2 linked regions of the Prosthecobacter sp. genome follow. Each later gene encodes a partner of the first gene's protein in a complex. Links are inferred from orthologs where the notes say so. Each region holds a gene or a part of one and is shown in the gene's direction. Other genes may lie near its edges. The genes, in order: tsaD and tsaE.

Region 1 (3,204 bases):
ATTTTGGGCCGGATTTGAGCAAGGTGGGCGCACGACTGACACGCGAGCAGATCCTCGAAAGCCTGCATCAGCCGTCCAAAGCCATCGCGAAGGGTTATGAGACGTGGATGCTGACCTTGAAGGACGGCAGCATGCAAACCGGCTTCGTCGTGAACCCTGGCGACACCGCCGTGACGCTGAAACTCCCCACCGGCCAGCCGCAGACCTTCGAGCGTGCCCAAATCCGCAGCCAGAAAGTCGAACCGATGTCCCTGATGCCGGAGGGGCTGCTCCAAAGCATGACCGAACAGGAGGCGGCGGACGTGATCGCGTTTCTAGCGGGATTGAAGTAATCCGTTACATCCATGAGAAAAATGCGTGTGCGTGACATCCGTGCGCGTTTCAAACCAGTGATGCACACCACCCCTGTGACCTGTCCGAGCTGTTTTCAGGAATTTGAGGTTCCCGCTCCCGCGTTTGGCGAGATTCCGTGTGATGTGGACTACGACTGCGAGGTGTGCTGCCGACCGCTGCGCATCTTCTTCGAGGAGTCAGATGGAAAAGTGGTCGGAACCGCCTACGGGCTGGGTGCGAGCGGGCCGTTCGGCTGACTTTTACTCGAATTGGTTCACCTGACATTCTGGCAACCTCAAGTTTTTCACCCGCTGCGCCTTCCTTGCGCGTTTTCGCAGAGAGTGCATTTGGCTGTTTGCAAAAACAGAAGTTGTCGTTAATCTCGGAAAATCCCGCTGCCAGGAGTCTGGTGGATGGGAAGCTTAACAAACAGGTTAACACCCACACACACATGAAAATCGCTATCCTCACCCTTATCGCGGCTTCCGCCGTGCTTAGCTCCTGCCAGCAGACCCCTCCGCCGCCGCCACCACCACCGGTGTACTCCGGCAAGTAAGTCATCGGCCGCCAAAAGCGGCTGATCTACCATCTTACACCAGATCAAATGATCCGTTTTGCCACTGTTCTGATCGCTGCGTCCTCGATGCTTCTCGCATCCTGCGCCACGAAGAAGGATTGTGCGACGTGCGACTCCAAAGCGGCCTCGTGCTGCAAGGAAGGCCACAAGCACTAGTCTGACAGGAAACTGAATCCACGCCGCCGTTCCCCACCCAACCGGGGGACGGCGGCTTCTTTTTTGGGCCACTGGATGGCAGATGCTCGTTGCTTGATGCCTCCCCTTCGTCATTCCTCATTTCACGATGCCCTCCTGCCTGCTCGCCCTCGAATCTTCCTGCGATGAGACCGCCGCCGCGATCTGCACGCTGGATGGCGGGCTGATCGCGAGCCGCATCGCCTCGCAGATCGAGATCCATCGCCAGTATGGTGGCGTGGTGCCGGAGGTGGCTTCGAGAAACCACATCCTGCATGTGTGCCCGCTGGTGGAGCAAGTTTTGACGGATGCAGGGAAAAAGCTCGGCGACATAGCGGCTTTCGCCGCCACCAACGGTCCTGGCCTGGTCAGTTCACTGCTCATCGGCACCTCAATGGCCAAGGCGCTCGCCATCGCGGAACACAAGCCATTCATCGCCGTGAACCACATGGAGGGGCATTTGTTGTCCCCGTTTATGAATGACAACGGCCCTGTTCGTTCGTGTGTGGCGCTCATCGTCAGCGGCGGTCACACCATGCTGGTGCGCGTGCATGACGTTGCGCGCTACGAACTGCTAGGACGCACCCGTGACGACGCGGCGGGCGAAGCCTTTGACAAGGTCGCCAAAATGATCGGTCTCCCCTACCCTGGCGGGCCGGAGATCGACAAACTCGCCCAGCGTGGTGATCCGGCTGCCTTCGCGTTTCCGCGCAGCTTTCTCGATGGCCGCAGTCTGGAGTTCAGCTTCAGCGGCTTGAAAACGGCCGTGTTGTATGAACTGCCCAGGCTCGATCTGCACAACGAGCAGGTGCTCGCCGATCTCAGCGCCAGCGTGCAGGCGGCGATCATCGAGGTGCTCGTTGAAAAGCTCGTGCTCGCTGCCCGGCACTGCGGCGAAAAACTCGTCACCGTCAGCGGCGGTGTGAGCTGCAACCGCGGCCTGCGAGCGGCCTTGACGGCCCGCTGCGCCAAAGAAGGCCTGCAACTGCTGCTCGCACGGCCTGATCTTTGCACCGACAATGCCGGCATGATTGCCTTTGCCGCCGTGCAGCGTTTCAACACCGGCCATTCCTCGCCGTTGGAGGCCGATGTCGATCCCAACCTCTCGCTTGTCAGTTGATCCCACTTCAGACCCCATGCGCCCGCTTCTATTTCTCCTCTGCGCATCCATTTCGCTTCACGCAGGCGACTGGCCGCAATTTCTCGGCCCGCAACGCGACGCCACCGCTCAGGATGAAGCCGTGATCACCGGCGGCTCTGAGCCGGAAATTCTCTGGAATCGCAAACTCGGCAGCGGCCATGCCGGGCCGGTGGTCTCAAAAGGACGTGTGATCGTGTTTCATCGCCAAGGAGCCGACATGGTCACCGAGGCGCTCCATGCCACCGATGGCAAAGCGATCTGGAAGCAGGCGTATCCCGCAAGTTACCGCGACAGCTTCGGCATGGACAACGGCCCGCGTGCCGTGCCCTGCGTCAGTGATGGCAAGGTCATCACGCATGGGCCGGAGGGCATCGTGCAGACGCTTGATTTCGAATCGGGCAAGCTGCTGTGGAGCTACGACACCGTCACGGAACTCGAATCGCCGCAGGGATATTTTGGACGTGCGTGTTCGCCGCTCGTCACTGATGGCAAAGTGCTCATTAATGTTGGTGGCAAGGGTGGAGCAGGCATCATCGCGCTCGACTTGCAGAGCGGAAAACTCGTCTGGCAGGCCACGGATCATGAGGCGGGCTATGCGTCGCCGATTTTGATCCCCGAAGACACCAGCGTGAGCGCGTTCTTCACCCGCAGCGGCATCGTTTTGACGCAGAACAGCGATGGCAAGGTGCTCGCCGATGAGTTCTTCCGCGCCGAGATCGACGCCTCCGTCAACGCCGCCGCTCCCGTGCCGTGTGGCGATGGCAAACTGCTCTTTTCCGCCGCTTACGATGTCGGAGCCGCCTTGTGGCAATGGAACAAGGCGGAACGCAAACTGGTCAATCTGTGGAAAAAAGCCGACGCTCTCGACTGCCATTACACCACGCCGGTTTATCACGATGGGTATGTCTATGGCCTGCACGGCAGGCAGGAGAGCGGCATGACGCTGCGCTGCATCTCCGTGGCCGATGGCAAAGTCGCG
Region 2 (3,299 bases), on another replicon or contig:
CGGCTGATCCGCTCCGTTGACTCTCGCAGTCACTCCCCAAAGCGCGGAACGGCCACCCCGTCCCGCGCTTTGTCTTTGAATCATTCGACATTCGACACTCTGCATTCCCTTGGCTCTCGTCCTCCATCGTCTCCGCAGCGGCCTGATCTATTCTCAGGCCTTCGCGGACTATCTGGAGTCGAAGCACAACATTGAGCGTCTTGGTCATCAAGGTGACGTTTTGCACCTCGATTATGTTCGTTGCGGCCAGGGGGATCTCAGCGGCCAGGAGTGGTGGCAGCTCATGTGGATCAGCGGCTGGCAGGCTCCGACCGAACACCGCCATCAAATCGGCGATGTGGAAGTTTACATTCCAAAACAGGCCATGCGTGGTCTGAAGAACCGCATGCTGCACTTCGACGGGCAGAACGTGGTGGTGAAGCGATGAAGGATTCTGGTAAAATAATGACGGGTAGAATGATGATCTGAATCGAAACCCTTCTGACATCATTTTACCCGCCATTATTTTACCAGTTCAGTTCCCACCAATGCCCACTTTAGCCGACATCGGAGAAGACAAACTCATCCGCAAACTCATGCGCGGCGTGAAGCTCGACCGCGATGTCATCGCCGGAGCCGGTGATGATTGCGCCGTCGTCCGCAGTACGAAAAACGAGCACACGCTGCTCAAAACCGACGCGCTTGTGCAGGACGTGCATTTCACGCTCGAAACGCCGCCGAAACTCATCGGGCGCAAAGCCATCGCACGTGTGGTGAGTGATTTCGCGGCCATGGGCGGCACGCCCAGACATGCCATGATCACCTTGGTGGCCCCACCAAGCATGGAGGTGGAGTTCCTCACTGAGATCTATCGTGGCATGCGCGCCATTTCGAAGCAGTACGGCATCAACATCGTCGGCGGCGAGACCTCGCGCGGCCTCGTGCTCATGCTGTCCATTTCCATGAGCGGCACCGTGCCGTCGAAGCGCTGGCTTTCCCGCAGCGAGGGCAAGGCGGGCGATGTCCTGCTCGTCACCGGTCGTCTCGGTGGCTCCATCAAAGGCAAGCACCTCAAATTCGAGCCACGCCTCGAAGCCGGCCGCTGGCTCTCCGAAAACGCGCATCCGCATGCGATGATGGACATCAGCGACGGCCTTGCCAAAGACCTGCCGCGCCTCGCCCTCGCCAGCGGTACTCATTATCAAGTCAACGTCGCATCTCTCCCGTGCAATCCCGGCTGCACTTTCGATCAAGCCTGGGGCGACGGCGAAGACTACGAACTCCTTCTCGCCGTGAATCCCCGCAGCGTGAAATCTCTCCTGCCGAAATGGCGTGAAGCCTTCCCGAAGCTTCCCCTCACCATCATCGGCAAACTCGTCCCTCCCGGCCAAGGCCGCCCGCCGGACTTTGAGAGCACGGGATGGGATCATTTTGCACTCAGTGCTGACGCATGATCACTCTCACGACTGCTGATGACGCCCACGCCTGGGGCATGCAACTCGCGCCGACACTGTCGGCGGGCGATGTCATCGCGCTGTGCGGGAATCTCGGCGCTGGAAAGACGCAGATCACGCGCGGCATTGTCGCTGGCATGGAATCGAAGGCCGCTGTGACCAGCCCCACCTTCACTCTCGTCCACGAATACCTCGACGGCCGCCTGCCGGTCTTCCATTTCGACTTCTACCGCATGGAAAGTGCCGTCGAGGTCATCGGCATCGGCTGGGACGAGTTTTTGACCGAACCCGGCGTCATCATCGTCGAGTGGGCCGACATGTTCCCCGATTTGATGCCGTCCAGCACGCGCTGGTTTCACATCGAATCCTTGCCGGATGGCTCGCGGCATGTCACGGAAGGGCCGCTCGCGAAATGACCCGAACCCTCCTCGCCCTCGACCTTTCCACCGCCCACGGCAGCATCGCCGTCGTGCGGGGCGATGACGTACTGTTTCGTTCCTCGTTCCAATCCGAACGCTCTCACAACGCGCAGGTCTTCGCGCCTCTACGCGACGCCTTGGCCGCAGCAGGTGATGAGCTAACTGGCATCGTCATTGGCAACGGCCCCGGCTCTTACACCGGCGTGCGCATCGCCATTGCCGCCGCGCAAGGCATCGCGTTGTCGCGAAATGTGTGGTGCGTCGGCTGGTCGTCGCTCACGGCACCGGACATTGAGGCCCCAAACAGTTATCCGATCATTGGCGATGCCCGCCGTCAGAGCTTTTACCTCGCACGAGTCGATAATGGCCGGCTGCTGCCCGATCTCGAAACCGTGTCTGCCGAAACTGCCCGCGAGCGGACGGCTGACGGCCAAACGTGGCTCACGTTCGATCCCAAACCGCCCTTGGCATTGACGGATATTCGATCGGCCAAGCCTAGCGCAATTCGTCTGGCTCGAATCATCCAGTCGTTGAGCCAAGCCGAGCTCGACGCGCTCATTCAACAACCTCTGATTCCGCATTACCTCGCCGAGGCCTTCATCACGATGCCGAAGCGTCCCGCTTTAACATCCCAACATCCATCACCATGACTCCCGAACCCATCTCCAACCACGTTTCCGAATGGGGCGAAGGCCCGATCTGGCATCAAGGCCGTCTGCTCTATGTCGATATCGAGACGCACAAGATCATCGCTTTCAAGCCGGACACGGGAGATGAAAAGATCTGGGATGTCGGGCAGCGTGTCGGCACGGTGGTGCCGCGTGCGAAGGGCGGACTCGTTTGGGCAGGGGATGATGGGTTCTTCTTTCTCGATGAAGCCAGCGGTCAAAGCACGCCCATCTCTAACCCGGAGCCGGATCTGCCGGACAACCGCTTCAATGACGGTAAATGCGATCCGGCGGGCCGTCTGTGGGCCGGAACGATCTGCTTGAAGAGGCGTGCCGATGCCGCGCTCTACTGCCTGCACACTGATCTGCGGGTCGAAAAGAAATTTGCCCCGGTGACGAACTCCAACGGCATCATCTGGAGCCGTGATACGCGCACGATGTATTACATCGACACGCCGAGCAGAAAGGTGCGCGCCTTCGACTTCGACAACGCGGCCGGTGTCATCAGCAACGAGCGTGTGGTGTGGGACACCAGCGTCGATGCGTCAGTGCCCGATGGTATGACCATCGACAGCGAGGACCGGCTCTGGATCGCCTTCTGCCACGGCGCGAAGGTGGTCTGTTTCAATCCCGCCTCGCAGAAGGTCGAGATGCAGATCGACTTTCCCTGCGTCGAAACGACCGCCTGCGCCTTCGGTGGCCCCGATTTGCGTGATCTCTACATCACGACGGGCTTGAAGCCCGGCCTTGAAGAACCGCTGGCCGGACGTCTGTTTGTC

What was found.
Region 2: the proteins of tsaD (region 1) and tsaE are in contact, whole or in part, in a crystal structure (PDB 6N9A), measured with the Thermotoga maritima proteins. The link is inferred for Prosthecobacter sp. from one-to-one orthologs. Residues at the interface, in WP_004082750.1 of Thermotoga maritima: Cys10, Asp11, Arg49, His50, Leu82, Gly84, Gly135, Gly136, Glu154, Thr155, Leu156, Asp157, Asp158, Ser159, Glu162, Asp165, Lys166, Arg169, Leu170, Tyr175, Lys213, Thr214, Leu217, Tyr218, Gln221, Arg222, Asn324; in WP_004082108.1 of Thermotoga maritima: Leu37, Gly38, Lys46, Lys57, Val59, Lys60, Ser61, Thr63, Phe64, Thr65, Leu66, Met67, Val69, Pro71, Tyr82, Arg83, Leu84, Asp86, Asp88, Phe89, Asp93, Ile128, Asp130, Glu131, Arg134.

The regions. Positions count from the first base shown.
Region 1 is NZ_JAXMIH010000023.1:146,622-149,825, reverse strand. Bases 314-3,198 are described here. They hold tsaD (tRNA (adenosine(37)-N6)-threonylcarbamoyltransferase complex transferase subunit TsaD), read left to right. Parts: upstream 314-1,193; coding sequence 1,194-2,204; downstream 2,205-3,198. Other genes in these bases: U1A53_RS21275 (PQQ-binding-like beta-propeller repeat protein), read left to right, coding at 2,221-3,198; U1A53_RS21285 (hypothetical protein), read left to right, coding at 345-590; U1A53_RS21290 (PQQ-dependent sugar dehydrogenase), read left to right, coding at 314-332. Outside these bases: more of U1A53_RS21290, read left to right, coding at 1-313; more of U1A53_RS21275, read left to right, coding at 3,199-3,204.
Region 2 is NZ_JAXMIH010000010.1:209,303-212,601, reverse strand. Bases 160-3,139 are described here. They hold tsaE (tRNA (adenosine(37)-N6)-threonylcarbamoyltransferase complex ATPase subunit type 1 TsaE), read left to right. Parts: upstream 160-1,429; coding sequence 1,430-1,849; downstream 1,850-3,139. Other genes in these bases: U1A53_RS13420 (SMP-30/gluconolactonase/LRE family protein), read left to right, coding at 2,499-3,139; tsaB (tRNA (adenosine(37)-N6)-threonylcarbamoyltransferase complex dimerization subunit type 1 TsaB), read left to right, coding at 1,846-2,502; U1A53_RS13435 (thiamine-phosphate kinase), read left to right, coding at 528-1,433; U1A53_RS13440 (hypothetical protein), read left to right, coding at 160-427. Also shown: U1A53_RS13445 (superoxide dismutase), read left to right, coding at 1-7; more of U1A53_RS13440, read left to right, coding at 110-159; more of U1A53_RS13420, read left to right, coding at 3,140-3,299. UniProt on the Escherichia coli protein: Required for the formation of a threonylcarbamoyl group on adenosine at position 37 (t(6)A37) in tRNAs that read codons beginning with adenine.